Regions from separate parts of the Streptomyces sp. NPDC104202 genome, predicted to be linked through region 4. Evidence: riboswitches for the same ligand, from Rfam matches in the RefSeq annotation. Region 4 holds a riboswitch; each other region holds the start of a gene.

Region 1 (5,349 bases), on a different contig from region 4:
CCAGATGGAAGAGGGCACCCCGCGCTACGAGACGGTCCCCAACGCCTGATCGCGCGACCGCACGGAGAAGGGCCCCGCACTCGCCGAGTGCGGGGCCCTTCCTCGTACGGCCGTGGCCTAGAAGTCCTCGTCCAGGTCCACCGAGCCCTCGACGGCCACCTGGTAGGCGGACGGGCGGCGCTCGAAGAAGTTGGTGAGCTCCTGGACGCCCTGGAGCTCCATGAACGCGAACGGGTTCTCCGAGCCGTACACCGGGGCGAAGCCGAGGCGCTGGAGGCGCTGGTCGGCGACGCACTGGAGGTACGCGCGCATCGACTCGGTGTTCATGCCGGGCAGCCCGTCGCCGCACAGGTCGCGGCCGAACTGGAGCTCGGCCTCGACGGCCTCCTTCAGCATGTCGGTGACCTGCCGGCGCAGGGCGTCGTCGAAGAGCTCCGGCTCCTCCTTGCGGACGGTGTCCACGACCTCGAAGGCGAAGTTCATGTGCATGGTCTCGTCACGGAAGACCCAGTTGGTGCCGGTCGCCAGGCCGTGCAGCAGGCCGCGGGACCGGAACCAGTACACGTACGCGAAGGCGCCGTAGAAGAACAGGCCCTCGATGCAGGCCGCGAAGCAGATCAGGTTCAGCAGGAAGCGGCGGCGGTCGGCGGCCGTCTCCAGCTTCTCGATCTTCTCGACCGAGTCCATCCACTTGAAGCAGAACTGCGCCTTCTCGCGGATGGAGGGGATCTCCTCGACCGCGTCGAACGCCGCGGCGCGGTCGTCCGGGTCGGGCAGGTAGGTGTCGAGCAGCGTCAGGTAGAACTGGACGTGCACGGCCTCCTCGAACAGCTGCCGCGAGAGGTAGAGGCGCGCCTCGGGGGAGTTGATGTGCTTGTAGAGCGTCAGCACCAGGTTGTTCGCGACGATCGAGTCGCCCGTCGCGAAGAACGCGACCAGACGGCCGATCATGTGCTGCTCGGCCGGCGTCAGCTTGGCGAGGTCGGCGACGTCGGAGTGCAGGTCGACCTCCTCCACCGTCCAGGTGTTCTTGATCGCGTCCCGGTAGCGCTCGTAGAAGTCCGGGTAGCGCATCGGGCGCAGGGTCAGCTCGAAGCCCGGGTCGAGGAGGTTCTTCCGATCGGTGGAACTCATTACTGGCAGGCCTCGCAGGACTCGGGGTTTTCCAGGGAGCAGGCGAGGGCGTCCGCGTCGGAGACCGCCTGCTGGACGGGGATGGGGGCGGCGGCCGTCGTCGACGCCTGGGCGGCGCGCGCGATCCGCGTCGCCGGACGGGAGCGCAGGTAGTACGTCGTCTTCAGACCCTGCTTCCAGGCGTACGCGTACATCGACGACAGCTTGCCGATCGTCGGCGTCTCCATGAACAGGTTCAGCGACTGCGACTGGTCCAGGAAGGGGGTGCGGGCCGCGGCCATGTCGATCAGACCGCGCTGCGGGATCTCCCAGGCCGTGCGGTACAGCTCGCGGACCTCGGCCGGGATCCAGGTGAAGCCGGCCACCGAGCCGCTGGAGTCACGCAGCGCGTCCCGGGTCTGCGCGTCCCACACGCCGAGGCTCTTCAGCTCGTCGACGAGGTAGGAGTTGACCTGGAGGAACTCGCCCGACAACGTCTCGCGCTTGAAGAGGTTGGAGACCTGCGGCTCGATGCACTCGTAGACACCGGCGATCGACGCGATGGTCGCGGTCGGCGCGATGGCGAGCAGCAGGCTGTTGCGCAGACCGACGGCGGCGATCCGCTCGCGCAGCGCGGCCCAGCGCTCCGGCCAGTTCAGCTCGACGTCGTAGTGGTCCGGGTGCAGCACACCGCGGGCGGCGCGGGTCTGCTCCCAGGCGGGGACCGGGCCGCTGCGCTCGGCGAGGTCGGCGGAGGCCTCGTACGCGGCGAGCATGATCCGCTCGGCGATCCGGGTGGACAGCGCGCGCGCCTCGGCCGAGTCGAACGGCAGCTTCAGCTGGAAGAAGACGTCCTGGAGGCCCATGGCGCCCAGGCCGACCGGACGCCAGCGGGCGTTGGAGCGCCCGGCCTGCTCGGTCGGGTAGAAGTTGATGTCGACGACCCGGTCGAGGAAGGTGACGGCGGTGCGGACGGTCGAGTCCAGCCGCTCCCAGTCGATGTCCCCGCCGGTCACGAAGGACCCCAGGTTGACCGAGCCGAGGTTGCAGACGGCCGTCTCGCCGTCGTCGGTGACCTCGATGATCTCGGTGCAGAGGTTCGAGGAGTGGACGACCGTGCCCGGCTCGGCCGTCTGGTTGGCGGTCCGGTTCGACGCGTCCTTGAAGGTCATCCAGCCGTTGCCGGTCTGGGCCAGGGTCCGCATCATCCGGCCGTACAGGTCGCGGGCCGGCATCGTCTTGCGGGCCAGGCCCTTCGCCTCGGCGGCGCGGTAGGCGGCGTCGAAGTCGTCGCCCCACAGGTCGACCAGCTCGGGGACGTCGGCCGGGGAGAACAGCGACCACGCGGCGTCGGCGTTGACCCGGCGCATGAACTCGTCGGGGATCCAGTGCGCCAGGTTCAGGTTGTGCGTGCGGCGCTGGTCCTCGCCCGTGTTGTCGCGGAGCTCCAGGAACTCCTCGATGTCCGCGTGCCAGGTCTCCAGGTAGACGGCGGCTGCGCCCTTGCGCCGGCCGCCCTGGTTGACCGCGGCGACGGAGGCGTCGAGGGTCTTCAGGAACGGGACGATGCCGTTGGAGTGGCCGTTGGTGCCGCGGATCAGCGAACCGCGGGCGCGGATGCGGGAGTAGGAGAGCCCGATGCCGCCGGCGTGCTTCGACAGCCGCGCGACCTGGTGGTAGCGGTCGTAGATGGAGTCCAGCTCGTCCTGCGGGGAGTCCAGCAGGTAGCAGGAGGACATCTGCGGGTGGCGGGTGCCGGAGTTGAAGAGCGTGGGGGAGGACGGCAGGTAGTCCAGGCGGCTCATCAGCCCGTACAGCGCGGCGACCTCGTCGAGCGCGCGGACGCTGTCGTCCTCGGCGAGGCCGCAGGCGACGCGCAGCATGAAGTGCTGCGGGGTCTCGATCACCTGACGGGTGATCGGGTGGCGCAGCAGGTAGCGCGAGTAGAGGGTGCGCAGACCGAAGTAGCCGAAGCGGTCGTCGCCGGCCGTGTCGACGGTCGCGTCGAGCCGCTCGGCGTGCCGCGTGACGAACTCCGCGGTGCGGTCGGCGATCAGGCCCTCGCGGTGGCCGACGGCGACGGAGGAGGAGAAGGTGACCGAGCCCTGGCCGGCGGCCTCGTCGGCGATGGTGATCGTCAGGAGCCGGGCGGCGAGCCGGGAGTACGCCGGGTCCTCGGCGATCAGGCCCGCGGCCGCCTCGGTGGCCAGCTCGCGCAGCTCCGCCTCGTCCGACGTGGCGCTGCGGCCGCGGAGCGCGGCGGCGGCGACCTTGCCGGGGTCGGTGTCGGGGAGATCGGCGGTGAGGTCGGTCAGGGTCCGCAGCAGTACGGTCCCGGGGCCGTCGCTCTCGACCGCGGAAGCCTCGGCCGAAGCCGGATCGGCGGGCGCGATGGTCACGTGGGGGCTCTCCCTCGCTCGGCCGGGGCCGCGACGGGGACGGCGGGCAAGGGGGACGTCCGGGATCGTCGGACGCGCCGTGTCCACCGGCCCACTCCGCGAGGCCCGGAAGTCAGTGGCACCCGGAACGGAAGGACCGGGCGCGCCGCCGGCAGGTCCTCGGACTCACTCCGTACGAAACCGCACGAAGCACACCGTTGCGGGACAGTTCCGGATTCGCGCCGGATTCCCCTGCGTCGACAGCGAGGATGAGCATACATGTGGGGGGCGCCGCTCTTGGCACCCCCCACATGTTGTGTCGCCGCCCCGCCTCAGCACTCCAGGGCGTAGGTGCGCAGAGAGTGATCGGGAATCGGCTCCCAGTCCCTCTCCGGGGTGCGGACGAAGCCCAGACGCTCGTAGATCCGGTGCGCGGAGGTCATCGAGGCGTCCGTGGAGAGCACGAGGCGCGCACAGCCCGGGAGGACCCGCGCCCGCTCGACACAGGCCCGCACGAGGGCCTCTCCGACGCCCCGGCCGCGGGCCGCCGGAGCGACCACCAGCATCCGGAACTCGGCCTCGCCCTCGACCGCGATGTCGGCCCAGGGGGTGGCGCCCCGGACGAAGGTCACCCCGCCCAGGATCCGCCCGTCGCCGTCCTCGGCGACGAGCACCTCGCTCTCGCGCGCCCGCCGCGCGGTGTCCCGCAGCACGTGCAGATAGGAGTCCTCGGCCCCGTACTTCAGCAGTCCGTCGTCGAGATAGGTGCCCGCGGTGAGCTCGCCGAGCTCCTCGTGCTCGTCGGGCCGTACCGCCCTGATCGTGAAGTCCATGGAGCCAGTCTCCCTCGTGGGCGACGCGAGGGGCCCGGGTCCTCCTGGCGGAGATCCCGGGCCCCTCGGCGTGCGGACGTGCGCCGGGTCAGTGCGTCCCGGAGCCGACCTTCGGAAGCTCCGTCTCCACGCCCGGGTCGCCGGCGTCGGCCGTGTAGTCCGACGGGGAGGTCTCGTCGACGCCCTCGGGGGCCTTGACGGCCTTGAGGACGAAGGTGAGGAAGACGGTGACGACGACGTTGAGCACGAAGGCGGTGAGGCCGATGTAGCCGATCTCGCCGATGCCGGGGATCTCGGCGGAGGAGCCGCCGAAGTGCTTCTGGGTCGGGCTCGCGACGCCGTAGGCGGCGACCGTGCCGTAGACCATGCCGACGGCCCAGCCGGCGAGGAGGGCCCAGCGGTGGAACCAGCGGGTGAACAGGCCGCCGACGAGGGCGGGGAAGGTCTGCAGGATCCAGATGCCGCCGAGGAGCTGGAAGTTGATGGCGACGGTCTTGTCCATGGTGAGGACGAAGGCCAGGGCGCCGACCTTCACCAGGAGGGAGACCAGCTTGGAGACCTTGGTCTCCTGGGCGGGGGTGGCGTCCTTCTTGATGAAGTCCTTGTAGATGTTGCGGGTGAAGAGGTTGGCCGCGGCGATCGACATGATCGCGGCCGGGACGAGCGCGCCGATGCCGATGGCGGCGAACGCGACGCCCGCGAACCAGTCCGGGAACATGGTCTCGAAGAGCTGCGGAATGGCGAGCTGGCCGTTCTTGACCTGGATCCCGGCGGCGATCGCCATGAAGCCGAGCAGCGCGAGCAGTCCCAGCATCAGGGAGTACAGCGGCAGGATCGTGGTGTTGCGGCGGATGACCTCGCGGCTCCGGGACGACAGCGTCGCCGTGATGGAGTGCGGGTACATGAAGAGCGCGAGCGCCGAGCCGAGGGCGAGCGTGGCGTACGTCCACTGGCCGGCCTCGCCGGGGACGAGCGTGCCGCGCGGCTTCCCGGTCGCCGGGTTGGTCTGCGCGTACGCCTCGCCG
Region 2 (5,349 bases), on a different contig from region 4:
ACTGGAGGTCGCTGAACGCGCTGGACCAACGGGTACCGGGGTCCCCGTCGACGACGTTCGGGGCGCCGAACGCCCCTTCGGCGCTGGAGGCGGTGGCGGGCCGTCCCCGTGCGGCGTCCGCGGTGCCGCAGGCGGCGGAGGCGGAGGAGCCGTGGACCTGGAACTCCCACAGGGAGTACCCATAGGCGGTTCCGCGCTGGGTGGCGTACAGGCGGACGAAGCGCCCGGAGCCCGAGACGGCCAGGTTCTGGCTGCCCCCGGCACCCTGCGTCGTCGTGTGGATCGTCGTCCAGGTGACGGCGTCGTTCGACACCTGGACCTGGAAGGACTTCGCGTACGCGGCCTCCCAGTCGAGGGTGACCTGGCTGATCGTCGCGGGGGCTCCGAGGTCGACCTGGAGCCACTGCACGTCGGTGAAGCCGCTGGACCAGCGCGTCGCGGTGTCTCCGTCGACGGCGTTCCGGGCGGCGAACGCGCCCTCGGTGCCGGAGGCAGTCACGGACTTGCCCTGTGACAGCGGGACTTCGGCCGCGAGGGCGGAAGCCGCGGGGGTCGTGGGCGGGGCGGGTGTGGCGGGGGCGGTGGTGACGGTGAGCAGGGTGGCCGCGACGGCGACGAGTAATCCGAGGCGGCGAAGCAGCGGGCGCACGGCGGCTCCTCAAGTGGGGGTCGGGCGAGGGAGCGCTCCCTGAGGGGTGAGAATGGGCCGGTCCGTATCGGCTGTCAAGGCTTTGGTTCACGTGCCGGAAACGCCATCGACGCGTCAACGACCTTTTGGGGAACGGTTTCTCACGCTTCACCAGGCACGAGGCGAGCAGTCCCTGCCGGATGAGAGGGGGAACGGGACGGAGGCGGGTGAGCGGCGGAAGCCCGCAGGTCTCCGTGGCGCGCGGGGCCGTTGACAGCGGCGGCGCCGGGGCGTCATTCTCGCCGGAGAACGCTCCCCGAGCGGTTCGCGTGTCGTCGATCGAACGGACCGGGATGAAACGACCCACGCTGGAAGTGGTCGCCGCGCGTGCGGGCGTGTCCAAGTCGAGCGTCTCCCGCGTCGTCAACGGCGAGACGACGGTCGCCCCGCAGATCCGTGAGGTCGTGATGCGGGCTGTGCGGGAACTCGGTTACGTCCCCAACGCGGCCGCCCGCAACCTCGTCACCCGCCGCACGGACGCCGTGGCCGTGGTCGTCTCCGATCCGCCCCAGGGCGTGGTCTCCGACGATCCCCTGTTCTCCACCGTGGTGCGCGCCGTCAGCCGGGAACTGGAAGCGGCGGGCAAGCAGGTCGTCCTCATGCTCGCGGAGTCCGACCGCAGCCGCGCCAGGGTGGAGGAGTACGTGGCCGGCCGGCACGTGGACGGCGTCATGCTCGTCGCCCTGCACGGGACGGACCCGCTGCCGGCGGCCCTGGCCAGGACCGGCCTGCCGATCGCCTCGTTCAACCGCACGTCGGCGCCCCAGGTGCCCTACGCCGGCCTCGACAACGTCGGGGGCGCCTCGCTCGCGGTCCGCCATCTGCTGGAGCGCGGCCGCCGCAGGATCGCCGCCGTCACCGGACCCCTGGACCTGTTCGAGGCACGCGAACGCCTCGAAGGCTACCGCGAGGCCCTCCGGGACACCGGCCGCCGGTCGATCGTCGCGCTCGGCGACTTCACCCGGGCGTCGGGAGCCCAGGCGATGCGGCAGCTCCTGGACGACGACCCCGCGCTGGACGCCGTGTTCGCGAGCAACGACCTCATGGCCATCGGGGCGCTGCGGACCCTGCACCAGGCGGGGCGCCGCGTTCCCGAGGACGTGGCCGTCGTCGGCTTCGACGACATCGAGGCGGCCTCGTACACCACCCCGGCGCTCACCTCCGTCCGCAGCCCGATGGCCGACCAGGCCATCGCCACGGTCCACCTCCTTCTCGGACTCATCGAGGGCGGCCCCCGCGAGCCGGTCGTCATCCCGAACGAGCTGGTGGTCCGCGAGTCGACCTGACAGCAGGTCCGGTCCGGCGCCGCCGAGCGGAGGCCGGGCCGGGGCGACGTAGGGTGGGACGCGCAGCTGGTTCGCCCCGTCCGCCAGGCGGGATGCGTCGCAAGAGGGAACCCGGTGGGAATCCGGGACTGCCCCGCAGCGGTGAGCGGGAACGACCGCCGTCACACAGCACTGGGTCCGACGTACCGGACCTGGGAAGCGACGGCCAGTAGGAGCCCTCCACGAGGAGGACGTGCCCGCGAGTCCGAAGACCTGCCCGCTGCCCGCCCGCCGACACCCCTGGCGTGCGGACCAGCCCTGCCGCGACTCGCGAAGGAGAGTTGACGTGGCCGATCCCACCGTCACCAGCCCTGCCCGCCCGCTCAAGACGCCGGACGACTCCCGGGTCGTCCTCGCCCACATCATGAGCGAGCACGACACCAACCTGTACGGCACGATCCACGGGGGCGTGATGATGAAGCTCATCGACGACGCCGCCGCGGCGGCCGCCGGACGCCACGCCGACGGTCCGGCCGTGACCGTCTCCGTCGACCGCATGACGTTCCTCGCCCCGGTCCGGGCGGGCGACCTGCTCAGCGTCGACGCCGGCCTCGAACGCGCCGGCCGGACCTCCATGACCGTCGGCGTACGGGTCACCGCCGAGCGCTGGAACCACTCCGGCCCCGCGACCGAGGTCGCCACCGCGTTCCTCACCTTCGTCGCCGTCGACGCCGACGGCGATCCGCGGCCCGTGCCCGCCCTCGCGGCGTCCCTGCCCGGCTCCTCCTGAGGAACGGGCGACCGGTCCCGGCCGGGTCCCGCGACGGCGTCCGACACCGGCGACCGGCTGGGGGCCGTGATCACACCAGCCCGTCCGCCCCTGGGTGGACACCCTCGGTATCGGGTGTCCGTCTCCGTCTCCGTCTGCACGAACAGCTCCACCGGCCGGGTGTCGATCGTCCACGAGGGCGCGAGCGGTGAGGACGGGGCGTCCGTGAGCTCAGCGTACGTGCCGGACCGCGTGCCTCAGGAGGGCCTGCCGTCCGGACCCCGCGTCACCGCCGTGCTCAGCAGCCGGACGTCGTACTCGGTCCAGCAGTCGGAGATCTCGACGCCGACCTCGCTCCCGCACCGGCCGCACACCAGGTTCGGCCCGTCGAGCCCGTCCCGACGGCAGCATCCGTACAGCCGGGAGGTGTCCGTGTGCGGCCGCAGCAGCACGCCGTCCAGCGGATTGATCACCCAGGTGGGAGCGGAACCGGCCGGGGCGTACGGCTCCGGGTCGGCGGAGAACGCGCCGACGGGGACGGTCGACGGGCCGTAGGTGTAGTGCTCCCTACCCTTCACCCGCGGCAGCGGCCTCCAGGCCCGCTCCACCAGCGGCCGCGACAAGGGAGCCGCGCACGACCGGCATACGAACACGACCTGCACCACCGACACCTCACCCGTTCGCAACCTGCTCCCGCACCGCCGTCTCACACTCAAGCACAGCAGGAGGTCTTGGCCGATCCGCGTACCGGCCCTGGCCGTCGGGTCTTCCGGGCGCCCGGCAGCAGCCACCCGGGGTCGGGCGGGCCGCGCACGGCAGCGGCAGCCGCCCCCTTCGGGCCGGCCGGATCTCCGACGACGGGACCGAAGGGGGCGCATCCGTGGGGAGGGTGAACCGCCCTATCGATCAGCCGAGTTCGGCAGCCACCAGGGTGGCCGCGTCGGCGACCAGGGCGTCGACGGGGGCCGCGTCCTCGGTGAATCGGGTGGTCATCACGGTGAGCACGATCGGGCCGCCGTGGGGCGGCCAGGTGACACCGGCGTCGTTGTTGCCGCCGTAGCGGCCGCCGCCGGTCTTGTCGGCCAGCAGCCAGTCGGCGGGGAGGCCCTTGCGGAAGCGCTCCTTGCTGGTGGTGTTGCCGAGCATCCAGTCGGTGAGCAGCCGCCGGTCGTCGCTCGGGAGCGCGTCCCCCAGCAGGAGGCGGCCGTAGGTGCGCCCGATGGAGTGGGGCGTGGTGGTGTCGGTGTGGCGCCACGGTTCCGCCGAGTTCAGTTCCGGCTCCCACCGGTCCAGGCGGGTCGTACGGTCCCCGATCGAGCGGGCGAAGCGGGTGACGGCGGTGGGGCCGCCGAGCTCGCGCAGCAGCAGGTTGGCCGCGGTGTTGTCGCTGAAGCGCAGGGTCGCGTCGCAGAGTTCGGCCACGGTCATGCCGTGGGCCAGGTTCCCGGACAGTTCCGTGACGGGCGACCAGCCGGAGCGCTCGACCTCGGCCGCCGTGTACCGGATGCGGCGGTCGAGGAAGCTGCCGTCGTGGTCGAGGTCGCGCAGCACGGCGGCGACGGCGAGGGTCTTGAAGACCGAACACATGGGGAAGCGCTCGTCGGCGCGGTACGCCACCTGGCGCCCGGTACGGACGTCGTGGGCGAAGACGCCGAGCCGCGCGGCGTGCTGCCGCTCCAGGCGCCGGAGCCTGCCGGTGATGCCGCGACCCGCGGACGGGGCGGCGCCGGCTGTTCCGGCGAGCGGTAACACGACGGCGAGCGAGGCGCCCGCACCGAGGGCGAGGGCGGTGCGGCGGGACGGGTGAGAGCCTGCGAACGACACGGTTCGTACCTTTCCTGAGTGATCACTGCACAGAGAAACACGCGCCCCGGCCCCCGGCCGGTTTCGACGCGGGGCCACTCAAGCCGCCTACGGGTGCGGTCGTGGCACCCGCGAAGGGACGGACACGTGGGTGGTGCTTGCCGCATCCGTCGGCCGGGCGCATCCACGTCCGGGCCTGCGCGTGAAGTGAGGGGTACGGAGACGGGCGGCGCGGAGGCGGACGAATCATGATCATGAGTGACGGTGTGCCCGCTGGACCGGAGACACCGGGCGCCGGGGCCACGGAGCGATCGGGAGGGTCGTGGAGCGTCGCCCCCGACGGGGGACGCCCCCAGGGGGCGGTGTGCACGCACGTCACGACCCTCACGCGACCGCAGGACCTCCCCGCCTCCCCGGTCTGCGCGGAGTGCGAGGCCCTCGGGCACGGCTGGGTCCGTCTTCGCCGGTGCGCGACCTGCGGGCACATCGGGTGCTGCGACAGCTCCCGCGGCCGGCACGCCCACGCCCACTACGCGGAGACCGGCCATCCGGTGGTGGTCTCGCTGGCCGCCGACGAGTCCTGGGCGTGGTGCCACGTGGACGAGGTGTTCCTCATCGAAGTCTGACGCCGACGACCCGATGCCCCGATGCCCCGCGGAGGCCGGGCGGGGCTGGGCGGCGGTGCCTCGGGGTCGTCCCCGGCGCGGGCCCGGTCTCCTCCGCGCCGGCGCCGGGTCAGCTCGCGTCGGGTGCGTCGACGATCTTTCCGTCCTTGTCGATCGTGTGGGTGTCCCAGTACAGGTCCCACTCGTCGCCGACCTGCT
Region 3 (5,349 bases), on a different contig from region 4:
ATGACACCCCCGGACACCCCCTAGGGGGTGTCGTCACCATCCCCTCGTTGCCCGGAGGGCGGCCCTGCGGCGTCTGGTGCGTGCTCTCGGTGTGCCGGGGGGAAGTGCTCGTACGGGGCGTACTCGCGCTTTCGCCCGGTGCGGCGAGAGCGCGTGCCAGGCGTCGCGGGGCAGAGGGGATGGTGACGACAGGCCCTAGTCCTCGTCCGGGCCCTCCAGGTCGCCCTCGGTCTCCAGGTACACCTGGCGCAGGGCGGCCAGGGTCTCCGGGTCCGGCTTCTCCCACATGCCGCGGGACTCGGCTTCCAGGAGCCGCTCGGCGATGCCGTGCAGGGCCCAGGGGTTGGCCTCCTTGAGGAAGGCCTGGTTCTCCGGGTCGAGGACGTACTCCTGCGTCAGCTTGTCGTACATCCAGTCGGCGACGACGCCCGTCGTGGCGTCGTACCCGAAGAGGTAGTCGACGGTGGCCGCCAGCTCGAAGGCGCCCTTGTAGCCGTGGCGGCGCATGGCCTCGATCCAGCGCGGGTTGACCACGCGGGCCCGGAAGACCCGGGAGGTCTCCTCGACGAGGGTGCGGGTGCGGACGGTCTCGGGGCGGGTCGAGTCGCCGATGTACGCCTCGGGGGCGGTGCCCTTGAGCGCGCGGACGGTCGCGACCATGCCGCCGTGGTACTGGAAGTAGTCGTCGGAGTCGGCGATGTCGTGCTCGCGGGTGTCCGTGTTCTTCGCGGCGACCGCGATCCGCTTGTACGCCGTCTCCATCTCGGCCCGGGCCGGGCGGCCTTCGAGACCGCGGCCGTAGGCGTACCCGCCCCACACCGTGTACACCTCGGCGAGGTCGGCGTCGGTGCGCCAGTCCCGCGAGTCGATCAGCTGGAGGATGCCCGCGCCGTACGTGCCGGGGCGGGAGCCGAAGATGCGGGTGGTGGCGCGCCGCTCGTCGCCGTGCTCGGCGAGGTCGGCCTGCGCGTGCGCCCGGACGTAGTTGTCCTCGGCGGACTCGTCCGCCAGGCCGGCGACGAGCCGGACGGCGTCGTCGAGGAGGCCGATGACGTGCGGGAACGCGTCCCGGAAGAAGCCGGAGATGCGCAGGGTGACGTCGACGCGCGGGCGGCCGAGCTCGGCGAGCGGGATCGGCTCCAGGCCGTTGACGCGGCGGGACGCCTCGTCCCACAGCGGGCGGACGCCGAGCAGCGCGAGGGCCTCGGCGACGTCGTCGCCCGCCGTCCGCATCGCGCTCGTGCCCCACAGGGAGAGGCCCACCGAGGTCGGCCAGGTGCCGTTGTCGGTGCGGTAGCGCTCCAGGAGCGAGTCGGCGAGCGCCTGGCCGGTCTCCCAGGCGAGCCGGGACGGCACGGCCTTGGGGTCGACCGAGTAGAAGTTCCGGCCGGTCGGCAGGACGTTGACCAGACCGCGCAGCGGGGAGCCGGACGGCCCGGCGGGGACGAAGCCGCCGTTCAGGGCGTGTACGGCGTGCGCCAGTTCGTCGGTGGTGGCGGCGAGGCGCGGCACGACCTGCTCGCAGGCGAAGCGCAGGACGGACCGGACCTCCGGGCCGTGGGCGGCGGCGACCGTCCCGACGGCGTCCGCCGACCAGTCGGCCGCCTCCATCGCCTCGACCAGCGCGCGGGCCGCGGCCTCCGCCTCGTCGGCGGTGGTGCGGGTGGCGGCCGACTCGTCCAGGCCGAGGGCCTCGCGTAGGCCGGGCAGCGCCTGGGTGCCGCCCCAGATCTGGCGGGCGCGCAGGATGGAGAGGACCAGGTTGACCCGGGCCTCGCCGGCCGGGGCGCCGCCGAGGACGTGCAGGCCGTCGCGGATCTGGGCGTCCTTGACCTCGCACAGCCAGCCGTCGACGTGCAGCAGGAAGTCGTCGAAGCCGTCGTCCTCGGGGCGCTCCTGGAGGCCGAGGTCGTGGTCGAGCTTGGCGGCCTGGATCAGCGTCCAGATCTGGGCGCGGATCGCGGGCAGCTTCGCCGGGTCCATGGAGGAGATCTGCGCGTACTCGTCGAGCAGCTGCTCCAGCCGCGCGATGTCGCCGTACGAGTCGGCGCGGGCCATCGGCGGCACCAGGTGGTCGACGAGCGTGGCGTGGACGCGGCGCTTGGCCTGGGTGCCCTCGCCGGGGTCGTTGACGAGGAAGGGGTAGACGAGCGGCAGGTCGCCGAGGGCCGCGTCGGGGCCGCAGGCGGCGGACAGGCCGGCGTTCTTGCCGGGCAGCCACTCCAGGTTGCCGTGCTTGCCGAGGTGGACCATGGCGTCGGCGCCGAAGCCGCCGTCCTCGGCGCGGGCGGCGATCCAGCGGTAGGCGGCCAGGTAGTGGTGGGAGGGCGGGAGGTCGGGGTCGTGGTAGATCGCGATCGGGTTCTCGCCGAAGCCGCGCGGCGGCTGGATGAGGACCAGCAGGTTCCCGCGGCGCAGGGCGGCGAGGACGATGTCGCCCTCCGGGTTGCGGGAGCGGTCGAGGAACATCTCGCCGGGCGCGGGGCCCCAGTGCTCCTCGACGTGGGTGCGCAGCTCCTCGGGCAGGGTCGCGTACCAGCGCTTGTAGTCGGCGGCGGGGATGCGCACCGGGTTCTTGGCGAGCTGTTCGTCGGTGAGCCAGTCGCGGTCGTGGCCGCCGGCCTCGATGAGGGCGTAGATCAGCTCGTCGCCGTCGCCGGAGACCACGCCGGGGAGGTCCTCCTCCGGTCCGAAGTCGTAGCCCTCCTCGCGCAGCCGGCGGAGCAGGGCGACGGCGGAGGCGGGGGTGTCGAGGCCGACCGCGTTGCCGATGCGGGAGTGCTTGGTGGGGTACGCGGAGAGGACGAGCGCCAGCTTCTTCTCGGCGTTGGGGATGTGGCGCAGCCGGGCGTGCCGGACGGCGATCCCCGCGACGCGGGCCGCGCGTTCGGCGTCGGCGACGTACGCGGGCAGGCCGTCCTCGTCGATCTCCTTGAAGGAGAACGGGACGGTGATGAGCCGGCCGTCGAACTCGGGCACCGCGACCTGGCTGGCGGCGTCCAGCGGGGAGAGGCCCTCGTCGTTCTCCTCCCACGCGGACCGCGAGCCGGTCAGGCAGAGCGCCTGGAGGATCGGCACGTCGAGCGCGGCGAGCGCGCCCGCGTCCCAGGCCTCCTCGTCGCCGCCGGCCTGGGCTTCGGCGGGCTTGGTGCCGCCGGCGGCGAGGACGGTGGTGACGATGGCGTCGGCGGTGCGCAGGGTGTCGACGAGTGCGGCCTCGGGGGCGCGCAGGGAGGCGACGTAGAGCGGCAGGGCGCGGGCGCCGGCGTCCTCGATCGCCTCGCAGAGGGCGCCGACGAAGGCGGTGTTGCCGCTCATGTGGTGGGCGCGGTAGTAGAGCACGGCGACGGTCGGGCCGTCGGTGCGGCGCGGGGTGCGGTCCAGCGCGCCCCAGGTGGGGGCGGCGGCCGGGGCCTCGAAGCCGTGGCCGGTGAGGAGGACCGTGTCGGAGAGGAAGCGGGCCAGCTGCTCCAGGTTGGCGGGGCCGCCGTGCGCCAGGTAGGCGTGCGCCTCGGTGGCGACGCCGACGGGGACGGTGGACGCCTCCATCAGCTGGGCGTCGGGGGCCTGTTCGCCGCTGAGGACGACGAGCGGCTTTCCGGTGGCCCGGATCGCGTCGAGCCCCTCCTGCCAGGAGCGGAGGCCGCCGAGGAGGCGGACGACGACGAGTTCGGCCTCGTCGAGGAGGCCGGCCAGGTCGGCGAGGGGAAGGCGGGAGGGGTTGGCGAAGCGGTACTCGACCGGGCCGCCGGCGGATCCGGCGTTCGCCGCGCGGGCGCTGAGCAGGTCGGTGTCGGAGTGCGACAGCAGCAGAAGCATGGCGTGCGCAGGCCTTCCTCGGGGTTGTCCGCGCCCCGGGTGGTCGTGTGGATGGCGGGAGTTCCTGACTCACCCGTCCCGGGTGGTGCCGAGGCACGACCGGTACGGGCTCACAGTGGCGGGACCGCGCCGGATTCTCACCGGGCTTCCTCCCCGGGGTCCTGGGACCCCATGCCGTCTGCATAGTAGATCGTGCCGTCGGGGGGCCGAAGGGTCGGCAGGATCACACCCGGTGGTCGGCCGGTTTCCCGTGGGTATGCTCGCCGCCATGCCGCCCACCCCACCCCCGCCGCCCGAACCGGGCGAACCTCGCATACGGGACCGTGGCGACGCCTGCCCCGGGGCGCTGCGCCTGCACGCGGCCGACGACGGCCGGCTGGCCCGACTCCGGCTCCCCGCAGGCCGCCTGACGTCACGTCAGGCACATGTGCTGGCCGACGCGGCGGAGACCCTCGGCGACGGGCGGATCAGCGTCACCTCGCGCGGCAACGCGGAGCTGCGCGGCCTTCCGGAGGGGTGCGGGGCCCGGCTCGCGGAGCTGCTCGCCGCGGCCGACCTGCTGCCCTCCCCGACCCACGAACGCGTCCGCAACGTCATCGCCTCGCCCACCGCCGGACTCGGCGGACTCGGCCGCGCCGACGTGCAGTTGTGGGCCCGCGGGCTGGACGCCGGCCTCTGCGCCGAGCCCCGGGCCGCGTCCCTTTCGGGACGGTTCCTGTTCGTCCTCGACGACGGCCGCGGCGAGGTGGCCGGACTCGGCGGCGATGTGAGCTTGGTCGCAGAGCCCGCCGGGACCGCCCTGCTGCGGCTCGGCCCCGCGGCCTTCCGGATCGACGCCGCCGACGCCGTCCGCGCCGCCCTCGCCGCCGCCCTCGCCTTCCTCGACGCCGCCGAGGCGGCCGGCACCGGGGCCTGGCGGCCGCGGGAACTGCCCGACACCCACGTACCGCGGTGGGCCGGGGCCCTGGCCCGCGCCGGGGTCGGGGCGGAGCCCGTCCCCGTACCGCCGCCGCTCACCGTCTCCCCGCCGCCCGCCCCCGGGGCGCTCCCCGGCGGCCTGCACGTCCTCGCGCCGCTCGGCCGGCTGACCGCCGCCCAGCTGCGGGCCCTGGCGCCGGCCGCCGAACTCCGCCTCACCCCCTGGCGCGGAGTGGTCGTCGTCGACCCGGAGCACCCGGCCGGCCCGACGCCCCCGACCGCCGAAGAGAGGCTGCGGGAGCTGGAGCGGCACGGACTCGTCACCCGGCCCGGGGCACCCGGGGCGGGCGTCACCGCCTGCACCGGCCGGCCCGGCTGCGCCAAGTCCCTCGCCGACGTCCGGGCGGACGCGCTCGCCGCGCCGCCGGGGCCGCTGCCCGTGCACTTCTCGGGGTGCGCGCGCCGCTGCGGGCACCCGCACGGCGACTGGGTCGAGGTCCTCGCCACCGGCGAGGACGCCTATCTGGTGGACGGCCTCCCCACCCCCCGCACCTCCCTGACCGAAGCGGTCGCCACCGCCCGCACGAACCCGACGAGATGAGCGAGAGCACC
Region 4 (5,349 bases):
GCCTCTCCGGGGCGGCACCCGTGCGGCCCCCGGGGCCCTGCGCGCGGCCGGTCCCAAGGGCCTCGCGGGGGCGGGTCAGAACAGCGGGGTGAGGAAGCGGCGCAGGGACTCCTCGTACCCGACGGGGTCGGCGTTCCACATCGCCGCGTGCGGCGCCTGCCGGACGGTCCGCAGGCCGACCAGGTCGGGGCGGCGGGCGGCGAGCTCCACCGACGGCCCCCAGGGGGCGATCGTGTCGTCGGGGCCGTGCACGAGGAGGACCGGGACGCGCAGGGCGTCCGGGTCGGCGACGGCCCCGACGCGGCCGCCGTGCGCGCCGGTCCTGCCCTGGGCGGCGCGGACGGCGAGCGGCAGCAGCGGTCCGGGGACGTGGTGGGCCGCGGCGAGGTTGCGCAGGGTGGCCTCCGGGTCGAGGACCGGGGAGTCGAGGACGAGGCCGGCGATCCGGTCGCGGACCCCGGACTCGGCGGCGGCCCGCAGGGCCATCGAGGCGCCGGTCCCCCAGCCGTGCAGGACGACCTGGGAGGCGCCGCGGCGGACGGCGTAGCGGATGGCGGCGTCGACGTCGCGCCACTCGGAGTCGCCGAGGTGGGCGAGGCCGTCCGGGGAGGGCGGCGCGCCCTCGTCGCCGCGGTAGGCGGGGACGAGGACCGGGATCTTGCGGCGGTGGAAGAAGGGGACCACGTTCAGCGGGTGCTCGCGGGTGGTGCCGAGGCCGTGCAGGGCGATCACCCAGGTGCTGCGCGGGCCGTGCACGAGCCAGCCGGGCAGCGGGCCGAGTTCGCCGGGGATCTCGACGTCCTCGTGGTCCAGACCGAGGGCGGTGGCCGGGGTGCCCCGGTGCAGCTGGGGGGTGAGGCGGACGCGGCTGCCGGGGGCGGGGGTGCCGAGCTCGACGCGTTCCAGGCGCCGGACGACGGTGTCGGCGGTGTGCGGGACGCGGTCGAGGACGGGGCCGACGACGGCGTGCAGGCCGGGGGCCTCGATGCCGTACGTGCCGGGGCGCAGCGAGGCGAGGCTGCGGGTGAGGGTGATCCGGTCCGGGCCCGTGGCGTGCACGGTCAGACGTGGGTCCCCGGGGAGGGGACGTCCGGACGGCACCTTGAGGGCGACGTCGCTGGCGTACCGGCCGGCCGCCACCGCGGCCGCGCCGACACCGATCAGGGTGGTGACGGCCACTGCCGTCGCTGTAGCCGGGCGCACGCTCTCCAGTGTCGGCAGGGTGCGGGCGGAGTGCCACCGGACGGACCCGGGCGGGGGTCGGGGGGCGGGCGCGCGGGGTCCGCCGGAGGCTCACCCCGGGGAGTGACATGGGTCTCCTCGGCGGGGTCCCCCGGTCGGATGGTTCCGTCCGGGGAGCGGAACGGGGCGGCACCGGAGGAACCGGGGCAGGTCGCACGTGCCCCGGGAACGCCCGGATTACCCCGGGTCGCGGGGTGACCGCATCGTGGACAGCCACCCCCGCCGGGCACGAAGCGGAATCTCTTGACACCGGATAGGGACACCACGCCGCCCGCCCCAGTTCATCTTCCGTTCACCCAGGTTGCCTACGTTCGTCGAGCCACTGACGTCAAACGATTGCCTGGGTAAATGGAACACATCACGCTGCTGCTCGCCATTGTGGTCGTGACAGCTCTCGTGTTCGATTTCACGAACGGTTTCCACGACACCGCCAACGCGATGGCCACGACCATCTCGACCGGTGCTCTCAAGCCCAAGACGGCGGTGGCCATGTCCGCCGTGCTGAACCTCGTCGGAGCGTTCCTGTCGGTGGAGGTCGCCAAGACGATCTCCGGCGGGATCATCAACGAAGAGGGCATTCGTACAGAAGTGATCTTCGCGGCGCTCGTGGGCGCCATCCTGTGGAACCTGCTGACCTGGCTCCTGGGCCTGCCGTCCAGCTCCTCCCACGCGCTCTTCGGCGGTCTCATCGGCGCCGCGGTCATGTCGGCCGGCTGGTCCGCCGTGAACGCCCCGACCATCGTCACCAAGGTCCTGATCCCGGCCGTCGCCGCGCCGATCGTCGCCGGCCTCGCCGCGATGCTGGCCACCCGGCTGACGTTCAAGATCGGCGCCAGGACCGACGAGAAGCACACCGCCAAGGGCTACCGCGTCGGCCAGATCGCCTCCGCCGGTCTCGTCTCCCTCGCCCACGGCACCAACGACGCCCAGAAGACGATGGGCATCATCACCCTCGCCCTGGTCACGCAGGGCGTCGTCAGCCCCGGCTCGAACCCCCCGCTGTGGGTCGTCGTCTCCGCCGGTGTCGCCATCGCGCTCGGCACCTACCTCGGCGGCTGGCGCATCATCCGCACCATGGGCAAGGGCCTCACCGACCTCAAGCCGCAGCAGGGCTTCGCCGCCCAGACCAGCGCCGCCACGGTCATCCTGGCCTCCTCGCACCTCGGCTTCTCCCTCTCGACCACCCAGTCCTGCTCGGGTGCCGTGATGGGCGCCGGCCTCGGCCGCAAGGGCGGCGTCGTCCGCTGGTCGACCGCGACCCGGATGTTCGTCGCCTGGGGCCTGACCCTGCCCGCCGCGGGCCTGGTGGGCGCCGGCGCCGAGTTCCTTACCAAGCAGGGCACCTGGGGCATCGCCGCCGTCGCGGTCCTGCTGGTGGCCGGCTCGGCCGTCATCTGGGCGCTCTCCCGCCGCAAGCCGGTCGACCAGCACAACGTCACCGCCGACGACCTCGACGCCCCCGAGCCCGCGGGCGTGGTGACCACGGCGATCGCCGCCGTCACCCCGCCGCCGGCCGGTTCCGTCGCCGCCGTCGCGGACGAGGACCTCAAGACCACCATCCCCGCGCCGGCTCCCACGGACCCGGCCGCTCCCCCCGCCCCCGCGGCCGCGGTGTAAGGAACCAACGACATGAAGATCGACTGGGCAGCCCTCGGCTCCGTCTTCGGAGTCAGCCTCGTGGCGACCGTCGCCCTGGTGGGCCTCTTCACCCTCGGCGTCATCGGCCTCTCCAAGCAGGAGCAGGCCGCCGCCCAGGGCGGTTCCGCCGCCCTGGCCCGCACCGGCGCCTATGCCTGCTTCGCCCTGTGCCTGGCGGCCGTGGCGTACGGCATCTACCTGATCGTCGTCTGACGGTCCCCGGTACCTCGGCCGGGCGGTCCGCACCTTCGGGTGCGGGCCGCCCGGCCGTCGTGTTTGTGGTGCTCCGCACAGTGACGCGACGCAGGTCAAGGGTGAGTTGACGGCTGTTCTCGGGCCGTGGTGGACTGCCGAGGCCATTACGGCGGCAGCAGAGGAAGTCCGGTGCGAATCCGGCGCGGTCCCGCCACTGTGACCGGATCCCCAGGGTCCGGGAGTCAGGAACTCTCGCCGCCGGTCACGTCGATCCAGGGCGCGGACCCTGAGTGAGGACATTGCGCCATGCCCGGCCGCAGCCGCAGCGTTTCCAGAGCCACCCGTGTCTTCGCGTACGGAGCGACCCTCGGCCTCGCCGTCGACCGGCTGGTCGGCGACCCCCGTCGCGGGCATCCCGTCGCCGCCTTCGGACGGGCGGCCGCCGCCGTCGAGGAGCGCCTCCACCACGACCACCGGGGCTGGGGCGCGCTGCACACCGCCGTCTGCGCCGGCGCCACCGCCGCGGCCGGAGCCCTGGCCGCCCGCGCGGTCCGGGACAGCCGGGCCGCCTCCGTCGCCCTGACCGCCGCCGCCGTGTGGGCCGTGGTCGGCGGGACGACCCTGGGCCGCGAGGCCCGCGCGATCGGCGGGGCGCTGGAGGCCGGGGACCTGGAGGTGGCCCGGGAGCGGCTGCCCCACCTCTGCGGCCGCGACCCACAGGCCCTGGACGGGCCCGCGATGGCCCGCGCGGTCGTGGAGTCCGTCGCCGAGAACACCTCCGACGCCGTGGTCGGCGCCCTCTTCTGGGGCGCCGTCGCGGGCGTGCCGGGGCTGGTGGGCTTCCGGGCCGTCAACACCCTCGACGCGATGGTCGGCCACAAGTCCCCCCGCCACCGCCGGTTCGGCTGGGCCTCGGCGCGGCTCGACGACGTGGCCGGCTGGCCCGGCGCGCGGCTGACCGCCGCCCTCGCCACCGTCGCGGGCGGCGATCCGCGCGGGGCCGCACGGGCCTGGCGCGCGGACGCGGCACGGCACCCCAGCCCCAACGCGGGCCCGGTCGAGTCCGCCTTCGCGGGCGCCCTCGGCGTACGGCTCGGCGGAACCCTCGCCTACGGGGGGCGGGTCGAGCACCGGCCCGTGCTCAACGGGGAGGGGCGGCCGGTCGAGGTCGCCGACATCGAGCGGGCGGTCCGGCTGTCCCGCCGGGTCACCGGACTGACCCTGGCCGCCTGCGTGGGCGGCCGGCTGATCGTGAGCGCGCTGAAGCGGAGGAACGCATGAGGGGTGGCGGACTGCTCGTCGCCGGGACCACGTCCGACGCCGGCAAGAGCGTGGTGACGGCCGGAATCTGCCGCTGGCTGGTCCGCCGGGGCCTGAAGGTGGCGCCGTTCAAGGGACAGAACATGTCCCTCAACTCCTTCGTCACCCGCGAGGGCGCCGAGATCGGGCGGGCCCAGGCCATGCAGGCCCAGGCCGCCCGCGTGGAGCCGACCGCGCTGATGAACCCGGTGCTGCTCAAGCCCGGCAGCGACCGCTCCAGCCAGGTCGTCCTGATGGGCAGGCCCGTCGGCGAACTGAGCGCCCGCGGCTACCACGGGGGACGGCAGAAGGAACTCCTCGAGCCCGTCCTGGCGTGCCTGGAGGAACTCCGGGGCATGTACGACGCCGTGATCTGCGAGGGGGCGGGCAGTCCGGCCGAGATCAACCTGCGGCGCACGGACATCGTGAACATGGGCATCGCGCGGGCCGCGCGGCTGCCCGTCGTGGTGGTCGGCGACATCGACCGGGGCGGGGTCTTCGCCCAGTTCTTCGGCACGACGGCGCTGCTCGGCCCCGAGGACCAGTCCCTCGTCGCCGGCTACCTGGTGAACAAGTTCCGGGGCGACGTCACCCTGCTCGAACCCGGCCTCGACATGCTCCACGGCCTGACCGGCCGGCCGACCTTCGGCGTCCTGCCGTACGCGCACGGGCTCGGCATCGACGAGGAGGACGGCCTGCGGGTCTCGCTGCGCGGCACCGTCCGCGAGTCCGTCGTCGCGCCGCCCGTCGGCGCCGACGTGCTGCGGGTCGCCGTCTGCGCCGTGCCGCTGATGTCGAACTTCACCGACGTCGACGCGCTGGCCGCCGAGCCGGGCGTCGTCGTCCGGTTCGTGGACCGGCCGGAGGAACTGGTCGACGCCGACCTGGTCGTCGTCCCCGGCACCCGCGGGACGGTCAAGGCCCTGGCCTGGCTCCGGGAGCGCGGGCTCGCCGACGAGCTGGCCCGGCGCGCGG

Evidence for each region. A riboswitch is a leader RNA that binds a small molecule or an ion and turns the genes downstream of it on or off. The one in region 4 is predicted to bind cobalamin.
Region 1: linked by a shared signal. The riboswitch ahead of ACZ60W_RS10785 (ribonucleoside-diphosphate reductase subunit alpha) and the one ahead of ACZ60W_RS17065 (cobalamin biosynthesis protein) in region 4 are both predicted to bind cobalamin.
Region 2: linked by a shared signal. The riboswitch ahead of ACZ60W_RS00845 (acyl-CoA thioesterase) and the one ahead of ACZ60W_RS17065 (cobalamin biosynthesis protein) in region 4 are both predicted to bind cobalamin.
Region 3: linked by a shared signal. The riboswitch ahead of cobN (cobaltochelatase subunit CobN) and the one ahead of ACZ60W_RS17065 (cobalamin biosynthesis protein) in region 4 are both predicted to bind cobalamin.

What each region holds. Positions count from the first base shown of each region.
Region 1 covers NZ_JBVJMN010000011.1:113,250-118,598, reverse strand. The annotation lists gene def (peptide deformylase) at 1-49, shown strand, start outside; gene ACZ60W_RS10790 (ribonucleotide-diphosphate reductase subunit beta) at 118-1,134, opposite strand; gene ACZ60W_RS10785 (ribonucleoside-diphosphate reductase subunit alpha) at 1,134-3,512, opposite strand; cobalamin riboswitch at 3,646-3,774, opposite strand; gene ACZ60W_RS10780 (GNAT family N-acetyltransferase) at 3,824-4,324, opposite strand; gene mctP (monocarboxylate uptake permease MctP) at 4,413-5,349, opposite strand, start outside.
Region 2 covers NZ_JBVJMN010000001.1:182,957-188,305, forward strand. The annotation lists gene ACZ60W_RS00835 (discoidin domain-containing protein) at 1-640, opposite strand, end outside; gene ACZ60W_RS00840 (LacI family DNA-binding transcriptional regulator) at 982-1,974, shown strand; cobalamin riboswitch at 2,025-2,248, shown strand; partial or broken gene ACZ60W_RS00845 (acyl-CoA thioesterase) at 2,378-2,710, shown strand; gene ACZ60W_RS00850 (hypothetical protein) at 2,980-3,300, opposite strand; gene bla (class A beta-lactamase) at 3,629-4,546, opposite strand; gene ACZ60W_RS00860 (UBP-type zinc finger domain-containing protein) at 4,888-5,151, shown strand; gene ACZ60W_RS00865 (SCO0607 family lipoprotein) at 5,261-5,349, opposite strand, start outside.
Region 3 covers NZ_JBVJMN010000005.1:64,707-70,055, forward strand. The annotation lists gene abc-f (ribosomal protection-like ABC-F family protein) at 1-4, shown strand, start outside; gene cobN (cobaltochelatase subunit CobN) at 196-3,819, opposite strand; cobalamin riboswitch at 3,859-4,010, opposite strand; gene ACZ60W_RS05190 (cobalamin biosynthesis protein CobG) at 4,076-5,338, shown strand; gene ACZ60W_RS05195 (precorrin-8X methylmutase) at 5,335-5,349, shown strand, end outside.
Region 4 covers NZ_JBVJMN010000023.1:30,826-36,174, reverse strand. The annotation lists gene ACZ60W_RS17080 (alpha/beta hydrolase) at 76-1,203, opposite strand; gene ACZ60W_RS17075 (inorganic phosphate transporter) at 1,591-2,859, shown strand; gene ACZ60W_RS17070 (hypothetical protein) at 2,872-3,093, shown strand; cobalamin riboswitch at 3,207-3,346, shown strand; gene ACZ60W_RS17065 (cobalamin biosynthesis protein) at 3,382-4,356, shown strand; gene ACZ60W_RS17060 (cobyric acid synthase) at 4,353-5,349, shown strand, end outside.